DNA from 2 places in the Streptomyces sp. NBC_00637 genome. Region 2 is predicted to be linked to the other one. Evidence: riboswitches for the same ligand, from Rfam matches in the RefSeq annotation. Region 2 holds a riboswitch; the other holds the start of a gene.

Region 1 (10,041 bases), 4.6 Mb from region 2:
GCCGGGTGAAGTTGTCGCCGCCGATGTAGTCGTCGGGCATGCCGAAGCCGCCCCAGCGGAAGAACGAGGCGTACAGCGCGAACAGCATCGGCAGCAGCACGAGCGTGCCGAACAGCACCAGCGCGGGCACCTGGAAGCCGACGGCGGTGAGCCAGTGCCGTGCCCGCCGCCGCGCCCGGCCCCGGCCCGGGCCGGGTGACGGGGGCGGCGGGCCGACGTCCGGGCCGCTGCGCTTGTCCGGAAGGAAGGTGGAGGTCATCGCCTGCTACTGCTCTTCCTTCGCGACCTTGGTGATCGACTCCGCGACCTGCCGAGGCGACTTGGACCCGGCGATGAGGGCGGCGACGCTGTCGTTGACCTCCTGGCCCAGGGCCGGCGCGTAGGCCTGGTCGAGGTAGAGCTGGAAGCCCGTGGCGCCCTTCAACTGGGTCTGCACGGCCTTGATGTTGGGGTCGGTGATGGCGCTCTCGGCGGCCGGTACGACGGGCAGCACCCCGGTCTTCTTGACGAGTTCGGTGTCCGTGGCGGCGGTGGCGAAGAACTTCAGGAAGTCGACGGCCTCCTGCGGGGCGTCCTTGCGCAGGGCGTGTCCGCCGCCCCCGCCGAACACCTCGGTGATCACGCCCTTACCGCCGTCGACCGCGGGGAACGGGAAGAAGCCGAGGTTCGCCCCGAGCCCCTTGCCCGCGTCGGCTTCCACCACCGGCGCCCACTGGCCCATGAGCTCCATCGCCGCCTTGCCGTTGCCGACGGCGGCGGCCTGGCCGGTGGGGCTGGAGTAGGCGGCGCCGAGGAAGCCCTTCTGGAACGGCTGGAGATCGACGAGGTCCTGGAGGTGCTGCCCGGCCTGGACGAAGCCGTCGCCGGTGAAGTCCTTGTCCTCCCCCGCCTTGCCCAGGGCGTCGACACCGGCGGTGCGCATCGCGAGGTACGCCCAGTAGTACATGCCGGGCCACTTCTCCTTGCCCGCCAGCGCCAGCGGGGTGATCCCGGCGGACTTGAGCTTGCGCACCGCGTCGAGGAAGCCGCTCCAGGTGGTGGGGGGCGCGCTGATGCCGGCCTGCTTGAAGAGCGCCTTGTTGTACCAGAACCCGATCATGCCTATGTCGAACGGGATGCCGTACGCCTTCTTGTCGAGCAGGTAGGGCTCGCGGGCGACGGGGAGCAGGCTGTCACCCCACTCCTTCGTCCTGTCGGTGAGGTCCTCGACCAGGCCGGCGTCGACCTGCTGCTGCAGCACCCCGCCGCCCCAGGTGTGGAAGATGTCGGGCAGCTTCCCCGAGGCGGTCAGCGCCGTCATCTTCGACTTGTAGGCGTCGTTCTCCAACTGCACGATCTTGATCTTGACCTTGGGGTTCTGCGCCTCGAACTGCTTGGCGAGGCCGGCCCAGACGTCCTTGGTCGGCTGGGTGGTGGAGATGTTCCACCACTCGATGGTGGTCGTCCCCGACGACCCTCCGTCCGAGCCGCCGCCGCAGGCGCTCAGTGCCGTCATGCTCAGACCGGCCGCGGCGGAGGCCGCCAGAAAGCCGCGGCGGGAGAGTGCCGGGTCGCCCATCTTGCGCTCCTTGATAGATCGAAAGTTTCGAACCAGATCCAGAAAGCTTCGCTGCTGCCCGCACCCTAGAGATACCGTCGGACGGGAGGCAACCCCTTGAACACAGGGAATCCGGGGGTCTGTTCATGAGAGAAGGCGCAGCGAAGCGCCCCGAAGGATCGAAACATTCGGATCAGTCGACGAACCTTACGGAGCGGGTGAGGGTGACGCTCCGGTGTCTGGGACCGGACCCGGCGGTGGGTCACGCTGCGTGTCCACCCCCCGAGCAGTCTTAACGGAAGCCTGACGCCGTTCCGCCCATGATCCAGAGGCCCTGGCGTCACTCTCCGCATACGCTGATTCGGCCGTCCGCGTGATGGCCGAAACCACGCCTGTCCGCACCTCGGGAGCACGCCGATGGCCACCACCCAGTCCCCTCCCCCCGGCCGCCTGCGCGCCTGGATGCTGGAGGGCCTGTCCGACATGGGCAAGAGCCACGCCCACCGGACGGCGGCGCCGGACACCGCTCCCTCGTCCGAACACAAGGGCCAGAGCTGGTACCGGGTGATGTGCCTGACCGGTGTCGACTACTTCTCGACCCTCGGCTACCAGCCGGGCATCGCCGCCCTCGCGGCCGGTCTGCTCTCCCCGGTGGCGACGATCGTGCTCGTGCTCGTCACCCTGGCCGGCGCTCTGCCGGTCTACCGGCGCGTCGCCGAGGAGAGTCCGCACGGCGAGGGCTCGATCGCGATGCTGGAACGGCTGCTGTCCTTCTGGAAGGGCAAGCTGTTCGTCCTGACCCTGCTCGGGTTCGCCGCCACCGACTTCCTGATCACCATCACCCTGTCCGCGGCGGACGCCTCCACCCACCTGGTCGAGAACCCGCACCTGACCAGCACCCTGCACGACCGGCAGATGGTGATCACGCTCGTCCTCGTCGCCCTGCTCGGAGCCGTGTTCCTCAAGGGCTTCCTGGAGGCCATCGGCGTCGCGGTCGCGCTGGTCGCCGTCTATCTCGGCCTGAACGTCGTCGTCGTGGCCGTCGGCCTGTGGCATGTGGTCACCGAGGGGCACGTGGTCACCGACTGGGCCGACGCCCTGACCGCCGAGCACGGCAACGTGTTCGCGATGATCGGCGTCTCACTGCTGGTCTTCCCCAAGCTCGCGCTGGGCCTGTCCGGCTTCGAGACCGGCGTCGCGGTCATGCCGCACGTCCAGGGCGACCCGGACGACACACCGGAGAACCCCGCGGGCCGCATCCGGGACACGAAGAAACTGCTGACGACCGCCGCCCTGATCATGAGCGTCTTCCTGATCACCACCAGCTTCATCACCACCGTGCTGATCCCGGAGAAGGAGTTCGAATCCGGCGGCCAGGCCAACGGACGGGCCCTCGCCTACCTCTCCCACGAGTACCTGGGCAACGCCTTCGGCACGGTGTACGACGTGTCGACGATCGCCATCCTGTGGTTCGCCGGCGCCTCCGCCATGGCAGGGCTGCTCAACCTGATGCCCCGCTACCTCCCCCGCTACGGCATGGCCCCGCACTGGGCACGCGCCGTCCGCCCCATGGTCATCGTCTTCACCCTCGTCGCCTTCCTGGTCACCTGGATCTTCGACGCCGACGTCGACGCCCAGGGCGGCGCCTACGCCACCGGCGTGCTGGTCCTGATGTCGTCGGCCGCGATCGCGGTGACCATCGCCGCCCGCAAGGCGGGACAGCGGGGCTGGACCCTCGGCTTCGCGGTCGTCTCGGCGGTCCTCCTGTACGTGACGGTCGCGAACGTGGTCGAACGCCCCGACGGCGTCAAGATCGGCGCCTGCTTCATCGCCGGCATCGTCCTCGTCTCCCTCCTCTCCCGCCTGGCCCGCGCCTTCGAGCTCCGCGTGACGAGCGTGACGCTGGACCCCATGGCGGAACGTTTCATCCGGGACATGGCCAGCCGCAAGATACGGTTCATCGCCAACGAGCCCGACCGGCGCGACCGGGCCGAGTACCGCGACAAGATCGAACAGATCCGGCAGGACAACGACATCCCCGGGGAGGATTTCGTCTTCGTCGAGGTCACCGTCGTCGACCCCTCCGAGTTCGAGTCGGGCCTGACCGTGCGCGGCGAGGTCCTGCACCACCGCTACCGCGTCCTGACCCTGGAGTCCTCCTCCATCTCCAACGCGCTGGCCGCGCTGCTGCTGCACACCCGTGACGCCACCGGCTGCATCCCGCACATCTACTTCGAGTGGACCGAGGGCAACCCGTTCGCCAACTTCCTGCGCTTCTTCCTCTTCGGCCAGGGCGAGGTCGCACCCGTCACCCGGGAGGTCCTGCGCGAGGCCGAACCGGACCGCGACCGGCGCCCCCGCGTCCACACGGGCTGACCCCCCTCCCGGGCCGGCGTCCTGCCTCGACCCGACGCCGCCGCGACGACGCACACCCGCGCATACCTCGCACACGGCGCCCGGCGACCTACGTTGATCCTCATGAGCCTGAGCATCCGCAACCAACTCCCCGGCACCGTCACCGCCGTCCAGCCCGGCGAGGTCATGGCCACCGTCAAGATCCGTCTGGACGGCGGCCAGGACCTCACGGCGGCCATCACGCTGGAGGCCGTGAACCAGCTCGCCCTCACCGCCGGTACCGCCGTCCGCGCCCTGGTGAAGTCGACGGAGGTCTCCCTGGCCACCGCCCGCCTCGCCGGCCTCTCCATCCGCAACCAGCTCACCGGCACGATCACCGGTCTCGTGACGGGCGGTGTCATGGCCTCGGTGAAGATCTCCATGGACGGCGGAGAACTCACCGCCGTGATCACCAAGGAGGCAGCCGAGGACCTCGGCCTCTTCGTGGGCTCAGACGCCGTCGCCCTGATCAAGGCAACCGAGGTGTCCCTGGCCACGACGTAGGGTCTTCCGGCAATTCCCGCAGGGCGCGGGACGCGAATGGTCAGAAACGCCCTGGCACGCGCGAGGGCCCCCGCCCGGAACGGACGGGGGCCCTCACCCACTCGCTCAGTCCTCGTACGCGTCCAGCGGCGGGCACGAGCAGACCAGATTGCGGTCGCCGAAGGCCTGGTCGATCCGGCGCACCGGCGGCCAGTACTTGTCGGCGGCGGACACACCGGCCGGGAAGACGGCCTCCTCACGCGTGTACGCGTGCTCCCACTCCCCGCCCAGCGCGGCCGCGGTGTGCGGAGCGCCGCGCAGCGGGTTGTCCTCGGCCGGCCACTCGCCCGCGCCGACCTTCTCGATCTCCGCACGGATGGCGATCATCGCCTCGCAGAAACGGTCGATCTCGATCAGGTCCTCGGACTCGGTCGGCTCGATCATCAGCGTCCCGGCCACCGGGAAGGACATCGTCGGCGCGTGGAACCCGTAGTCGATGAGCCGCTTGGCGACGTCGTCGACGCTCACACCGGTCGCCTTGGTCAGCGGCCGCAGGTCGATGATGCACTCGTGCGCGACCAGCCCGCCCGGCCCGTTGTAGAGCACCGGGTAGTGCGGCTCCAGCCGCTTGGCGATGTAGTTGGCGCTGAGCACTGCCACCTGCGTGGCCCGCTTGAGCCCCTCGCCGCCCATGAGCCGCACATACGCCCACGAGATCGGCAGTATCCCCGCGGAGCCCCAGGGAGCCGCGGAGATCGGCCCCACCCCGGTCTCCGGCCCGGCGGCGGGCTGGAGCGGGTGGTTCGGCAGATACGGCGCCAGGTGCGACCGTACGGCGACGGGTCCGACGCCCGGGCCGCCGCCCCCGTGGGGGATGCAGAAGGTCTTGTGCAGGTTCAGATGCGAGACGTCCCCGCCGAAGTGCCCCGGCTTGGCCAGCCCGACGAGCGCGTTGAGGTTGGCACCGTCGACGTACACCTGGCCGCCCGCCTCGTGCACCTGGGCGCAGATGTCGGCGACGTGCTCCTCGAACACCCCGTGCGTGGACGGGTAGGTGATCATCAGCACCGACAGCTCGTCCCGGTGCCGCTCGATCTTCGCCCGCAGGTCCTCGACGTCGATCTCGCCGTCCTCGGCGGTCTTCACGACGACGACCTTCATGCCCGCCATCACCGCACTGGCCGCGTTCGTGCCGTGCGCGGAGGACGGGATGAGGCACACCGTCCGCTGCTCGTCCCCGTTGCCCCGGTGGTACCCGCGGACGGCGAGCAGCCCGGCCAGCTCGCCCTGCGACCCGGCGTTCGGCTGGAGCGACACCTTGTCGTACCCGGTGACCTCGGCCAGCCGCTCCTCCAGCTCGCGGATGAGCGTGAGGTAGCCCTCCGCCTGCCCGGCCGGCGCGAAGGGGTGCAGCTGCCCGAACTCGGGCCAGGTGACCGGCTCCATCTCGGTGGTCGCGTTGAGCTTCATCGTGCAGGAGCCCAGCGGGATCATGCCCCGGTCGAGCGCGTAGTCCCGGTCGGCGAGCCGGCGCAGATAGCGCAGCATCGCGGTCTCGGAACGGTGCTGGTGGAAGACGGGGTGCGTCAGGACCGCGTCGGACCGCAGCAGTCCGGCGGGCAGCGAGTCGGCGGTGGCGGCGTCGAGCGCCTCGATGTCACCGTCCACCCCGAACGCGGCCCAGACGGCGGACACCTGCGCCCGGGCGGTCGTCTCGTCGCAGGCGATCGAGACCTGGTCGGCGTCGACGAGGTGCAGGTTGACCCCGAGCTCCCGCGCGGCGGCGACGACCTCGGAGGCCTTCGCCGGCACCCGCACGGTCAGCGTGTCGAAGTACGACCCGTGCACGACCTCGACACCACCGGCCGCGAGCCCGGCAGCGAGGATCGAGGCGTACCGGTGCGTGCGCCGGGCGATGGCCCGCAGCCCGTCGGGACCGTGGTAGACGGCGTACATCCCCGCCATCACCGCCAGCAGCACCTGCGCCGTGCAGATGTTGCTGGTGGCCTTCTCGCGGCGGATGTGCTGCTCACGCGTCTGCAGCGCGAGCCGGTAGGCCTTGTGTCCGTCGGCGTCCACCGACACGCCCACCAGCCGCCCGGGCAGGCTGCGCGCGAACTGCTCGCGGACGGCCATGTAACCGGCGTGCGGGCCGCCGAAACCCATCGGCACCCCGAACCGCTGCGTCGTACCGACCGCGATGTCCGCCCCGAGCTCACCCGGCGACTTCAGCAGGGTCAGCGCGAGCAGGTCCGCGGCGACGGTGACGAGCGCGCCGAGCCCGTGCGCCTGCTCGACGAGCGCCTTGAGGTCACGCACGGCACCGGAGGCGCCGGGGTACTGGACGAGCACCCCGTTGATCTCCCGCGCGGCGAGCTCCGCCGGAATCCCGTCGCTCAGATCGGCGACGACGATCTCCACGCCCGCGGGCTCGGCGCGGGTCTGGATCACGGCGATGGTCTGCGGCAGCGCGTCCGCGTCGATGAGGAAGAGGCCCTTCTTGTTCTTCCCCATCCGCCGGGACAGCGCCATCGCCTCGGCGGCGGCCGTGCCCTCGTCGAGCAGCGACGCACCGGAGGTCGGCAGCCCGGTGAGGTCGGCGACCATGGTCTGGAAGTTCAGCAGCGCTTCGAGCCGGCCCTGGGAGATCTCCGGCTGGTACGGCGTGTAGGCCGTGTACCAGGCCGGGTTCTCCATGACGTTGCGCAGGATGACGGGCGGCGTGAACGTCCCGTAGTAGCCGAGTCCGATCATCGAGTCGAGGACCTGGTTGCGGTCGGCCAGCGAGCGCAGCTCGGCCAGCACCTCGGCCTCGGTGCGCGCGCCCGGCAGGTCGAGCGCGTCGGCGTTCTTGATCACATCCGGGACCGCTGCCGCGGTCAGCTCGTCGAGCGAGCCGTAGCCGACCTGGGCGAGCATCTTGGCCCTCGCCTCGAGGTCGGGCCCGATGTGGCGCTGTTCGAAGGGAATTCCCTGCTCGAGCTCTGCGAGCGGAATGCGATGGGCGGTCATTACGGAGGCCTCCTGGTCAGACACGACCTTCGAGGGTCACCACGGTGGGTACCCGGACGGCCTCCCCCTCTGTCATCTCAACCTGAGAGCTTCACCGGGTCGCCCGAAGGCACCCGGCTTTCACCGTCGGTGAGAGCGGAAGCCGTCGACGCCGTCGGCACCCGCCCTGCTTTCCAGAGTGACCTCGTCCGTGCGGTACGTGAGCCTGAGAGATTCCGGGGAGGATTTGCTCCTTCGGCGCCTCCGGTGATGTCCGGAGACTCTCCCGCGCGGTGTCAGCAGCCGTTGCCAGACTACCAGCGAGGTCAATGAGACTCGCTCGAGTGGCCGCTCGTCCCGATGTGCTCTTTTGTAGTGCTTACGGATGAGTTGCGACCAAGTGGAGGGCCCGTGCAGACCGACATCGATCCGCGCAACCTGATCGGCCGCAAGGCGTTCGACCGCAACGGCACCAAGATCGGCACCGTCGACGAGGTCTACCTCGACGACGCCACCGGAGTACCGGAGTGGGCGGCCATACGCACCGGTCTGTTCTCCCGCGACGCCTTCGTCCCCCTGGAGCCCAGCCGGCTGGTCGAGGGCACCTTGCACATCCCCTTCGAACGGGCCCTGATCAGGGACGCTCCCGACTTCGGCGTGGGTCGCCACCTCTCCCCGGAACAGGAACTCCAGCTGTACCACCACTACGGTCTCGACGTGGGCGCCGCTCCTCCGCTCCCCGACCACGACTTCGGCCGTCTGGCGGGCACGGACGACGGCTGATCCCCTCAGCCGCAGGCCCGTATCAGCGCCCCGAGAATGCCGGCGGGGTCGTACAGCGGCCGCGCGCCGTCCGTGACGAGTCTCCGGGTGCCCTCGTCGACCGGATCGGTCCGCGCCCACCGGGCGGAGCCGACCCCCACCTCGACCTCCAGACCGGAGGCGGTCACATACCGCCATTCGGTGACCTGCCCCCTTCCCGGACCCGCGTCGCCTCTCCCAGGTCCAGCTCACCCGCCCAGCCCTCGTCCTCGGCGTACCGGGCAGGCGCGGTCGACAGCACCACGAGGTCCATGTCGGAGTCGGCCCGCGCGGCCCCGCGCGCACCAGACCCGACGAGCAGCAGCCCCACCACGTCGCTCCGGTTCCCGGCCCACCGGGTGACCCGGTCCACCACCCGTCGCACCTCGGCTTCTCGCTCCGCCGACCCCCCGCCCGGGTCCGCCAACCGGCCTTCGTGCAGCTTCATGCAGCTCCCCCCTCCGTCACCGGTGCCACCTCCCGGGACACCGCCACCACTCCGACTCACCCCACACGTCGAACGGCTTCACTCTGTGTAACTGATCGGCCTCACGAAGAGTTCCCGGACTCCACCTCCGACGGCTGCGCCTGGGGATCCGGCGCTCCTGCCGCCGACCCGCCCTCGTCATCGGGTCTTCGCGGCACCAACGGCAAGGGATCCGCCGGCTCCAGTCCGGGATCATCGGTCCTGAAGGTGCGCACCCGGCCCGGCTCCGACTCGGGCGTCTCGAACCGCACGGTGACCCGGCCCAGGCCGCTGCCCTGCACCCATCCGTGTCCCAGCTCCGCGTGCCGCACATCGTGCCCTGGACGCCACTGGCGCTCGACCGGCACCGGCACCTCGCCGACGGGCTCTTCGGCGAGCTCCTCCTCGGGCCCGTCCGCCCGCTCCTCGGCCGCCTGCGCGAACAGATCCTCCTGCGTGAAGTCCGCCAGCCCGCTCACGCCCACCCCCAGCAACCGCACCCCGCCCGTGGTGTCCACCGAGTCCAGCAACCGGGCCGCCGCCTCCCGGACCACCGCCGGATCATCGGTGGGCCCACGCAGGGTCTCGGACCGGGTGAGCGTGGAGAAGTCGTAGCGCCGCACCTTCAGCACGATGGTCCGGCCGGACAGACCGGCCTCCCGCAGTCGGCGCACACACCGGTCCGCGAGCCGCTGCACCTCCAGCTCCACCCGGATCCGGTCGTGGATGTCCACGTCGTACGTGTCCTCGACCGACACCGACTTGGCCTCCCGCTCCGCCACCACGGGCCGGTCGTCGCGGGCCAGCGCCATGGCGTGCAGCGCGTGCCCGTGCGCCTTGCCCAGCAGCCGCACCAGCTCGTCCTCACCGGCCTCGGCGATCTCGTCGATGGTGGTGATCCCGGCCCGCCGCAGATGATCCCCCGTCGCCGGGCCCACCCCCGGCAGGGTCCGCACCGACAGCGGCCCGAGCAGGGCCCGCTCGGTCCCCGGCTCGATGAGCACCAGCCCGTCGGGCTTCGCCTGCTCCGAGGCGATCTTCGCCAGCATCTTGCAGGAGGCCAGACCCACCGAGCCCGTGAGCCCGGTGACGGCCCGTATGTCCGCGCGCAGCCTGATCCCCGCCAGCCGCGCCGAGTCGCTGTCCCAGGCCGCTCCCCCGGCATCCAGGTCCACGAAGGCCTCATCCAGGCTCAGCGGCTCCACCAGCGGCGACAGCGCCCGCAGCAGCCCCATGACCTGCTCGCTGATCGACCGGTAGAACGCGAAGCGCGGAACCAGATACGCGGCGTTCGGAGCCCGCCGACGCGCCTGGGCCATGGGCATCGCCGAGTGCACCCCGAACACCCGCGCCTCGTAGGAGGCGGTCG
Region 2 (10,041 bases):
AGGGGGCGCCTCGCGACGCGGGGCGCCCCCTCCTGCCGTTCCCGGCTCCCCGAGCCCTCAGCTCCTCATGGCCGGCGTTCGATCCGCACGGTCCACCGGCCGCCTGCCCCGACGTGCCGCCCGCGGTTCCCGCACGTCGGCCCGGCCGAGGCGCCGGCCCGGTACTTCGCACGCGGCCGTGGTCGCCGCCGCGCGCAACCCCGTGCTCACCGACCTGTCCACGGAGTTCGTCCCCGTCCTGCGCAAGGGCCTGGTGGACCTCCACGCCCTGACCGGACTGCGCGCCCGGGAGCCCGACACCGCCCACGAGGCTCACGAGGTGCTGATTCGGGCCGTCGAGGACGGGGACCCGGAGACCGCGGCGGCCGTCCTGACGGCGGAGCCGGAAGACGCGTTCGGCGGTCGGTGTCAGGTCGTCCCCCGGAGGCGCGACGCGTCCAGCCGCCTCCCGTGAAGAACCTCGCGGAGTCGGAATAGCCCGTCGCAGACCGTCGTTGCACCCTCAGATGCATGCGCGTGCATCGAATATGGATGGGCTCGGTCCCGGAAGGCAAGGCATCTCATGAAGATCGGCATCATCGGCGCGGGCAACATCGGCGGCAACCTCACGCGGCGCCTCAGCGCGCTCGGTCACGACGTGTCCGTCGCGAACTCCCGCGGCCCGCACACACTCGGGGAACTCGCCGAGGAGACGGGAGCGACCCCGGTCACCGTCGAGGAGGCGGCCCGCGGGGCCGAGGTCGTGGTGATCACGATCCCGCTCAAGGCGGTGCCCAGCCTGCCGTCCGGCATCCTGGCCGAGGCGGCCGACGGGGTGGCCGTCATCGACACCAACAACTACTACCCGCAGCAGCGCGACGGCCGCATCGCCGAGATCGAGGACGAGGGCATCACCGAGAGCCGCTGGACGGAGCGCCGGCTCGGCCACCCCGTGATCAAGGCCTTCAACGGCACCTACGCCCAGGACATCCTGGACCGGCCGCTCGCCGCGGGCCACCCCGACCGTGTCGCGCTCCCGGTGGCCGGCGACGACGAGGCGGCGAAGGCGAAGGTACGCGCCCTGATCGACGAGCTCGGCTTCGACACCGTGGACGCGGGCGGCCTCGACGACTCCTGGCGCCAGCAGCCCGACACCCCCGTCTACGGGCTGCAGGCCGGCGCCGAGGCGGTCGCCAAGGCCCTGGCCGAGGCGAGCCCGGAACGCCCGGCGGCCTTCCGCGGCTGAGGGCGGGCCCGGGGCCCCGTCCGCCCTAGACGATCCGCAGCGGGTGGTGCGGCCCGTCCGGGAGCTCGATCGTGATCGGGTCCCCGGGACGGACCACACCCCCGTCGAGCACCACGCCCATGATTCCGGACCGGAAGGCCGGCCGGCCGTCCGGACCCCGGCCGACGACCTGCTTCATGAGCCCCTTCCGGAAGCCGTCGATCTGCTTGCAGGGGTTCCGCAGCCCGGTCACCTCGACCACGGCCTGTCCGCCGAGCCGCAGCCGCGTCCCGGTGGGCAGGCCGAGCAGGTCGATCCCGCGCGTGGTCACGTTCTCCCCGAGCTGCCCGGCGGCCACCTCGAACCCGGCCGTACGCACCTCCTCGAAGAGCTCCTCGTGTATGAGGTGCACCTGCCGAAGATTCGGCTGCGAGGGATCCTTCTCCATCCTGAACCGGTGCTTCACCGTCACTCCGGCGTGCACGTCCCCCGCCACCCCGAGCCCGGCGACCAGCGTGACGCTCTCCCGGTTGGGCTTGGTGAAGGAGTACGTGCCGCTGCTGCTGACCGCGCTGACGACGGACCTGCTCATATCGGGGGAAGCTCCCTCAGCACTCGATGATGTTCACGGCCAGCCCGCCGCGGGCCGTCTCCTTGTACTTGACGCTCATGTCCGCGCCGGTTTCCTTCATCGTCTTGATGACCTTGTCCAGGGACACCTTGTGCGAACCGTCGCCGCGCATCGCCATACGGGCCGCCGTGACCGCCTTCACCGAGGCCATGCCGTTGCGCTCGATGCACGGGATCTGGACCAGGCCGCCCACGGGGTCGCAGGTCAGGCCGAGGTTGTGTTCCATGCCGATCTCGGCCGCGTTCTCGACCTGCTCGGGGGAGCCGCCGAGGACCTCGGCCAGCGCGCCCGCGGCCATCGAGCAGGCCGAGCCGACCTCGCCCTGGCAGCCGACCTCGGCGCCGGAGATGGAGGCGTTCTCCTTGAAGAGCATGCCGATCGCGCCCGCCGCGAGCAGGAAGCGGACCACCCCGTCCTCGTCGGCGCCGGGCACGAAGTTCACGTAGTAGTGCAGGACCGCCGGGATGATGCCGGCCGCGCCGTTCGTGGGGGCGGTGACCACCCTGCCGCCGGCCGCGTTCTCCTCGTTCACGGCCATCGCGTACAACGTGATCCACTCCATGGAGAGCGCCAACGGGTCGCCCTCCGCCCGGAGTTGACGTGCCGTCATGGCCGCCCGGCGGCGGACCCGCAGGCCGCCCGGCAGGATGCCCTCGCGGGACATGCCCCGGGACACGCAGGCCTGCATCACCCGCCAGATCTCCAGCAGCCCGTCGCGGATCTCGTCCTCGGTGCGCCAGGCGCGCTCGTTCTCCAGCATCAGCGAGGAGATCGACAGGCCGGTCTCCTTCGCCAGGCGCAGCAGCTCGTCGCCCGTGCGGAAGGGGTACTTCAGGACCGTGTCGTCGAGTTTGATGCGGTCCGCGCCGACCGCGTCCTCGTCCACGACGAAGCCGCCGCCGACCGAGTAGTACGTCTTCGACAGCAGCTCGGCGCCCTGGGCGTCGTGGGCCCATATCGTCATGCCGTTGGCGTGGTAGGGGAGGGCCTTGCGGCGGTGCAGCACCAGGTCGTCGTCGAAGGAGAACGGCACCTCGTGCGAGCCCAGCAGCCGCAGCCGGCCGGACTCCTTGATCTGCTCCACCCGGTCGTCCGCGCCCTCCACGTCCACCGTGCGCGGCGAGGAGCCCTCCAGGCCGAGGAGGACCGCCTTGGGCGTGCCGTGGCCGTGGCCGGTCGCGCCGAGCGAGCCGTACAGCTCGCAGCGCACCGAGGCGGTGGAGTCCAGCAGACCCTCGCCGCGCAGCCGCCGCGCGAACATGCGGGCAGCGCGCATCGGGCCGACCGTGTGGGAGCTGGACGGGCCGATGCCGATCGAGAACAGGTCGAAGACCGAGATGGCCACGGGAACTCCTCCATACGGGGGTGGTGCGGGGTGCCGCCCACACCTCACAGTGTGCGCGGCACCCGGGAAAGGGAACTACTCGCTCAGACCGGGATACAGCGGGTGCTTGTCGGCCAGGGCCGTGACCCGGGCCTTCAGCGCCGCCGCGTCGGCCTCCACGAACGGGGACGGCGCCTTCAGCGTCTCGGCGATCACGTCCGCGACCTCGGCGAAGTCCGCGGCGGTGAAGCCGCGGGTGGCGAGGGCGGGCGTGCCGATCCGCAGTCCGGAGGTGACCATCGGCGGCCGCGGGTCGTTCGGGACCGCGTTGCGGTTGACCGTGATGCCGACCTCGTGGAGCCGGTCCTCGGCCTGCTGACCGTCCAGCTCGGACTCGCGCAGGTCGACGAGGATCAGGTGCACGTCGGTGCCGCCGGACAGGACGTTCACCCCGGCCGCGCGGGCGTCCGGCGAGGTCAGGCGCTCGGCGAGGATCTTCGCGCCCTCGACCGTGCGGGCCTGGCGCTCCTTGAAGTCCTCGCTCGCGGCGACCTTGAAGGAGACCGCCTTGGCCGCGATCACGTGCTCCAGGGGGCCGCCCTGGAAGCCCGGGAAGACGGACGAGTTCAGCTTCTTCGCGAACTCCTTCTTCGCGAGGATGATGCCGCCGCGCGGGCCGCCCAGCGTCTTGTGGGTGGTGGACGTGACGACGTCGGCGTACGGCACCGGGTTCGGGTGCAGACCGGCCGCGACCAGACCCGCGAAGTGCGCCATGTCGACCCACAGGAAGGCCTCGACCTCGTCCGCGATCCGGCGGAACTCGGCGAAGTCCAGCTGCCGCGGGTACGCCGACCAACCCGCGATGATCACCTTCGGGCGGTGCTCCTTGGCGAGCCGCTCGACCTCGGCCATGTCGACGAGACCGGCGTCGTCTACGTGGTAGGCGACCACGTCGAACTGCTTGCCGGAGAAGTTCAGCCGCATGCCGTGGGTCAGGTGGCCGCCGTGCGCCAGGTCCAGGCCGAGGATCGTGTCGCCGGGCTTGGCCAGCGCGAACAGGGCGGCCTGGTTGGCGGAGGCGCCCGAGTGGGGCTGGACGTTGGCGTACTCGGCGCCGAACAGCTCCTTGATCCGGTCGATCGCGATCTGCTCGGCCACGTCGACGTGCTCGCAGCCGCCGTAGTAGCGGCGGCCCGGGTAGCCCTCGGCGTACTTGTTGGTCAGGACCGAGCCCTGCGCCTCCATCACCGCGAGCGGAGCGAAGTTCTCCGAGGCGATCATCTCGAGCGTGGACTGCTGGCGGTTCAGCTCGGCGTCGACCGCGGCGGCGATCTCCGGGTCGAGTTCGTGCAGGGGCGTGTTCAGGACGGACATGCGTCTACGACTCCTCAGCCGGCGATGAAGGCGGTGTACTCGTCGGCGCTGAGCAGGTCCTCCTGCTCACCCGCCGTGCGTACCTTGAACAGCCATCCGCCCTCGAACGGGGCGGAGTTGACCAGCGCCGGGTCGTCGACGACGTCCTGGTTGACCTCGACGATCTCGCCGGAGACCGGCGCGTACAGCTCGCTGACCGACTTGGTCGACTCCAGCTCGCCGCAGGTCCCGCCCGCGGTGACCGTGGTACCGACCTCCGGGAGCTCCACGAAGACCACGTCGCCGAGCGCGTTGGCCGCGTGCTCCGTGATGCCGACCGTCGAGACGCCGTCCTCGGCGACCGACAGCCACTCGTGCTCCTTGCTGTAGCGCAGCTGCTGGGGGTTGCTCATGGCTTGAATTCTCCTGTACGCGGGAGGGTGCTGGTGAATGGGGGACTGCTGAAAACACGCGTGAGCAGCGGAACTGTGCGCAGCGTCACGTGCGGGCGGGCGTCTTCGCGCCCAGTGTCTACTTCTGGCGCTTGTAGAACGGCAGCGCCACGACCTCGTACGGCTCGTGGCTGCCCCGGATGTCCACGCCGACACCCGTGGTCCCGGGCGCCGCGTGGGCCGCGTCGACGTACGCCATCGCGATCGGCTTGCCGAGGGTGGGGGAGGGGGCACCGGAGGTCACCTCGCCGATCACCTCGGCGCCGGCCACCACGGCGAACCCGGCGCGCGGGACCCGGCGGCCCTCGGCGACCAGGCCGACGAGGACCCGCGGGGGCTGCGAGGCGGCCCGCTCGGCGGCCGCCTCCAGTGCCGCACGCCCGACGAAGTCGCCGTCCTTGTCGAACTTCACCACCCGGCCGAGTCCCGCGTCGAACGGGGTGAGGGAGGTGCTCAGCTCGTGCCCGTACAGCGGCATGCCGGCCTCCAGGCGCAGTGTGTCCCGGCAGGACAGACCGCAGGCCACCAGCCCGGCGGTCTCCCCGGCCTTGGTCAGCGCCTGCCACAGCTCGACGGCGTGCTCCGGCCGTACGAACAGTTCGAAGCCGTCCTCACCGGTGTAGCCGGTGCGCGCGATCAGCGCGGGGACCCCGGCGACGGTGCCGGGCAGACCGGCGTAGTACTTCAGGCCGTCCAGGTCGGCGTCGGTGACGGCGGCGAGGATGCCCGGGGACTCGGGGCCCTGCACGGCGATCAGCGCGTAGGCGTCCCGGTCGTCGCGGACCTCCGCGTCGAAGCCCTCGGCGCGCTCGGTCAGCGCGTCCAGCACGACCTGCGCGTTGGACGCGTTGGCCACCACCATGAACTCGGTTTCGCCGAGCCGGTAGACGATCAGGTCGTCCAGGATGCCGCCGTCCGCCCGGCAGATCATCGTGTAGCGGGCGCGGCCGGCCTTGACCGCACCGATGTTGCCCACCAGGGCGAAGTCGAGGAGGGCGGCGGCCTGCGGGCCGGCGACGGTGATCTCGCCCATGTGCGAGAGGTCGAAGAGCCCGGCCCGGGTGCGGACGGCGTGGTGCTCGTCGCGCTCGGAGCCGTAGCGCAGGGGCATGTCCCAGCCGGCGAAGTCGGTCATCGTCGCGCCGAGCGCGCGGTGCACGGCGTCGAGGGCGGTGCGGCGCTGCTCGGCGTTCTGGTCGGATGCGGGGTCGGTACTGCTCATCGGGCGTTCGTCTCCCAAGGCGACGGAATCCCCCCGTGCGAGCGCAGCGGGACATGCGGGCATGGGGGAAGGCGAGGTCGTTCCTCCCCATCTGTCATCGGAACCTGAGAGGTTCGCCATGACAGCCCGCCAGGGGATCGATCATGACTTGCACCTTGGGTGGAGCCACTGGAGACAGCGGCCCGCTTTTCAGATGTGCCTCGCCCGCGCGGTAACGGGGCCTGAGAGATTCAAGGGAGGGACTTGCTCCTTCGGCGCCCCAGCGAAGCTGCTGCTGAGGACTCTCCCGCGCGGATTCAAACGGCCGGTATGCAGTTGGCGCGGCCATCATTGCACGGCTCGCCCCGATCACGGCAGGCCGCATCTGTAACCGGCTTGTGTCGGTACGCGCACGAAATCACCGAGCACAGCGCATTACCTTCTCTTTACGCTCGGTGGGGATGAGGACACCATCTGACCCCAGGGGAGGACGATCACGGTGAACAGGACGACCAGGGCAAGGTCCACGGCACTCGCGACCGGTTCCGGCATCGCGCTGCCCGCGCAGCCCGTCGCCCCGGCCCGGGAGGCGCGCGGCCCGCGGTCGGCGCCCGTCGTCCGCGACCTGCGCGAGCGGCTCGGCCGCAGCCCGCACGGTCTGCTCTTCGGCCCCCGTGACCTGGTCGTGGTCACCGGTCTGCCCGGCAGCGGCAAGTCCACGCTCATGCGGCGGACCGTCCAGGGCGTACGCGTCGACTCCCAGGACACCCGGGACCGCTGGGACGCCCGCGCCCCCCGCTTCCTGCCCTACGCCCTCTACCGGCCGCTCGTCCGGCTCGCCCACTACGCGGGCCTGCGCCGGGCGCTGCGCGGCGGCACGGGCGTCGTCGTGCACGACTGCGGTACGCAGGCCTGGGTCCGTGACTGGCTGGCCCGCGAGGCCCGCCGCCGCGGCGGCACCCTCCACCTGCTGCTGCTGGACGTCGGCGCGGACACGGCACTGGAGGGACAGCGCGAGCGCGGCCGGGGTGTCTCCCGGTACGCGTTCCTGCGCCACCGCCATGCCGCCGCCCGTCTGGTGCGCTCGGTGGAGAAGGGCAGGCTGCCCGAGGGCTGCGGCTCGGCGGTGCTGCTCGACCGCGCGGCGGCCGACGCGCTGCGCCGCATCGGATTCACGGGCTGACGGCTCCGGGGCGGCCCCCGGTACCCGCTAGCCTTTCGGTCACGGCAGAGTGAGCGGCTCTCAGCAGGCGGTAGGCAGATGGATTTTCCCCCGGTGAACTTTCCGACGGACTTCTCCGCGGACCGTCCGGCGCAGGCACACCCCCATCCGCACGGCGGATGGCCCGGCAACGAGCTGGAGGAGGTGCTCTCCGGCTCCCTCGGCGTGCCCGGAGCCGGCGGCCGGATCGTCGAGGTGCTCGGGCGCAGCTTCGTCTGGGTGCCGCTGCCCGGCGGCGGTGGCCCGCACAGCGGTCCCCTCGACCTGCCCACGATGGAGCTCGAGGGCCAGGTGTACGTGCCGGTCTTCAGTTCCGAGGAACAGTTCCGCCAGGTCGTCGGCTCGCACATGTCGTTCACGATCGCGCCCGCCGTGGAGTTCGCCCGGGGCCTGCCCCCGCAGGTGGGCATCCTGGTCAACCCGGACGGCGTGGTGGGGGTCCCGCTGCCGCCGCCCGCCGTGGCCGAGCTCTGCCGGGCGGGCCGTACCCCGCTCGACGGCACCGCCGCCGGCGGCCGGGTCCGCCTCTACGAGCCCGACTGGCAGGACGACCCGATGGAGTTCCTGGCCGCGGCCTCGGCGGAGTTCGAGGCGATCGGCGTGGTCCGTACGGCCCGCCGCTGCCTGGCGGCCATCGAGACGGCGGACCCGGTGATGTTCGTGGGCGTGGAACTCTCCCAGTGGGAGGGCGACTTGCGCGCCCTGCCGCTGGACGCCCTGGGCAGGGCCCTGACGAGGGCGGCGACGCCCTGGCCGGTCAACCTGGTCCTCCTGGACGTCGCCCAGGATCCGGTGGGCGACTGGATGCGGGAGCGGGTCCGCCCGTTCTACACCAGGCTTCACTAGGTGCCGGGCCGGAGGCGGCGCGGCCGAAGGGGCGTGGGCCCGCGGCCGTCCGAGGCTCCGCCGCGGAGCGCCCCCGGCCGCACCCGGCCCGGGGCCGCCGACGTGTCATCAGCCCGAGCTCCCCACGGCTCGGCCGGGCGGAGCGCCTAAGCTGGACTCCGACGCGGGGCAACTTCTCGAAGGGGCGATAAAAAGTGAGCGCTGGCACTGCCGCGACCGGCTCGGTCGAGCACATGCTGCGCCAGGTCACGCCCGGGCGCTACGACGCCTACGAGGCGCTCCTGCGCGCGCTCGCGACCCCCTCCTCCGGCCGGCTCTGGATGCTGCTGTGGCACGGCCAGGCCGGCTCCCCGGACGCCCAGTACGGAAACATGGAGGTCGAAGGGCACGGGTACGCCCCCTGCGTCACCTCCGCCCAGGAGCTCAGCGCGAGTGGCTGGAACAGGTCGTACGAGGTGGTCGAAGGGCTGGACGTGGCCCGCACCCTCTATCCCGACCACTACGGCCTGTGGCTGAACCCGCACGCCCCCGGCGGCGGTGTCGGCATTCCGTGGCTGGACCTGCGGCGCATCGCCACCGGTCTGGAGCGTCAGCCGGCCGGGCCGCTGCGGCTGTCCGAACCGGGCATCGAGATCCCGCAGTTCTACGCCCTGCTCGCGCAGAACGCCCACCGTACCCCGGCGGTCCGCGCGCTGCGCCGGGCCTGGGTGCAGCCGGCGCTGGGCGCGCCCTACCTGGCCATCGGGCTCGACGTGTACGACTCCTCCCCGCCGGCCGTGGACGCCGTCCGGGCGATGATGCAGCAGTCCATCGGGGCGGTGCCGGACGGGCTGCCGGTCTCGACGGTCGCCATGACCGACGAGTACGACCCCGTCGTGATGTGGATGCGTGCGACCGCCCGGCCCTTCTACGACCGCGAGGCCCACGCCCCCGCCCCGGCCCAGGCTCCCGCCGGCGGCTACGGCTTTCCGCCCACCGGACGTTACTGACGTCCGAAACCGGTCCCGCCGCGAGGTGGGAGCCGGATGTCTTCGCGCGTAGATGGCGACGATTGGTACCGGTTTTGTCCGTTCTGACCCAATAAGTCAGTGTCCGGGGGGCGTTACCCGCCGTCCGGATAACGGAACCCCTCTACCCGGATTACGTTTACGCATCCATTCACTGCCAAGTCTGGCTACAGATCGCCAAACCGTTGAAGACTCCGGCGTCAGGGGACTTATCCCCTGCGTATTACGGACTGATCACGCCGCTACAGCGGCAAGTGCGGGCCGGCTACCGCCGGTTGAGAGGGGTCCCTGCCAGATGACGGCACCATTGCACGAGCCGACCGCGGAAGCGGCCCCGAGCGCGGCCGAGGAAGCGTCGGTCGCCACCAGCGGCGCCAAGGCCGTTCAGGGCCGTTCCCTGGGCCGGATCGCCTGGGAGCGCCTCAAGCGGGACAAGCTCGCCCTCACGGGCGGCGTCGTGGTGCTCCTCCTCGTCGTGATCGCGCTGCTCGCGCCGGTCATCACGGGACTCCTGGGGCAGGACCCGAACGAGTACCACGAGAGCCTCATCGACCCGCTCTTCGGGACGCCCACGGGCTCCCTGGGGGGCATCAGCGGTGACCACCTGCTCGGTGTCGAGCCGGTCAACGGCCGTGACATCTTCGCCCGAGTCCTCTACGGCGCCCGGATCTCCCTGCTGGTCGGCTTCCTGTCGGCCGTGGTCGCCGTGATCCTCGGAACGGTGCTGGGCATCCTCGCCGGTTTCTTCGGAGGCTGGGTCGATTCCTTCATCAGCCGGGTGATGGACGGTCTGCTCGCCTT

Evidence for each region. A riboswitch is a leader RNA that binds a small molecule or an ion and turns the genes downstream of it on or off. The one in region 2 is predicted to bind glycine.
Region 1: linked by a shared signal. The riboswitch ahead of gcvP (aminomethyl-transferring glycine dehydrogenase) and the one ahead of gcvT (glycine cleavage system aminomethyltransferase GcvT) in region 2 are both predicted to bind glycine.

The regions. Positions count from the first base shown of each region.
Region 1 covers NZ_CP109046.1:7,177,465-7,187,505, reverse strand. Annotated here, with positions in the region: gene OG440_RS31630 (carbohydrate ABC transporter permease) at 1-259, opposite strand, end outside; gene OG440_RS31625 (extracellular solute-binding protein) at 266-1,558, opposite strand; gene OG440_RS31620 (amino acid transporter) at 1,955-3,913, shown strand; gene OG440_RS31615 (molybdopterin-binding protein) at 4,016-4,435, shown strand; gene gcvP (aminomethyl-transferring glycine dehydrogenase) at 4,541-7,426, opposite strand; glycine riboswitch at 7,610-7,704, opposite strand; gene OG440_RS31605 (PRC-barrel domain-containing protein) at 7,817-8,188, shown strand; gene OG440_RS31600 (hypothetical protein) at 8,194-8,355, opposite strand; gene OG440_RS31595 (nucleotidyltransferase domain-containing protein) at 8,352-8,654, opposite strand; gene OG440_RS31590 (DNA polymerase IV) at 8,756-10,041, opposite strand, start outside.
Region 2 covers NZ_CP109046.1:2,568,569-2,578,609, reverse strand. Annotated here, with positions in the region: gene OG440_RS10940 (FCD domain-containing protein) at 179-454, shown strand; gene OG440_RS10935 (NADPH-dependent F420 reductase) at 563-1,225, shown strand; gene OG440_RS10930 (MOSC domain-containing protein) at 1,251-1,796, opposite strand; gene OG440_RS10925 (L-serine ammonia-lyase) at 1,813-3,180, opposite strand; gene glyA (serine hydroxymethyltransferase) at 3,256-4,533, opposite strand; gene gcvH (glycine cleavage system protein GcvH) at 4,548-4,925, opposite strand; gene gcvT (glycine cleavage system aminomethyltransferase GcvT) at 5,044-6,186, opposite strand; glycine riboswitch at 6,386-6,485, opposite strand; gene OG440_RS10905 (AAA family ATPase) at 6,659-7,348, shown strand; gene OG440_RS10900 (enhanced serine sensitivity protein SseB) at 7,442-8,233, shown strand; gene OG440_RS10895 (enhanced serine sensitivity protein SseB C-terminal domain-containing protein) at 8,467-9,222, shown strand; gene OG440_RS10890 (ABC transporter permease) at 9,536-10,041, shown strand, end outside.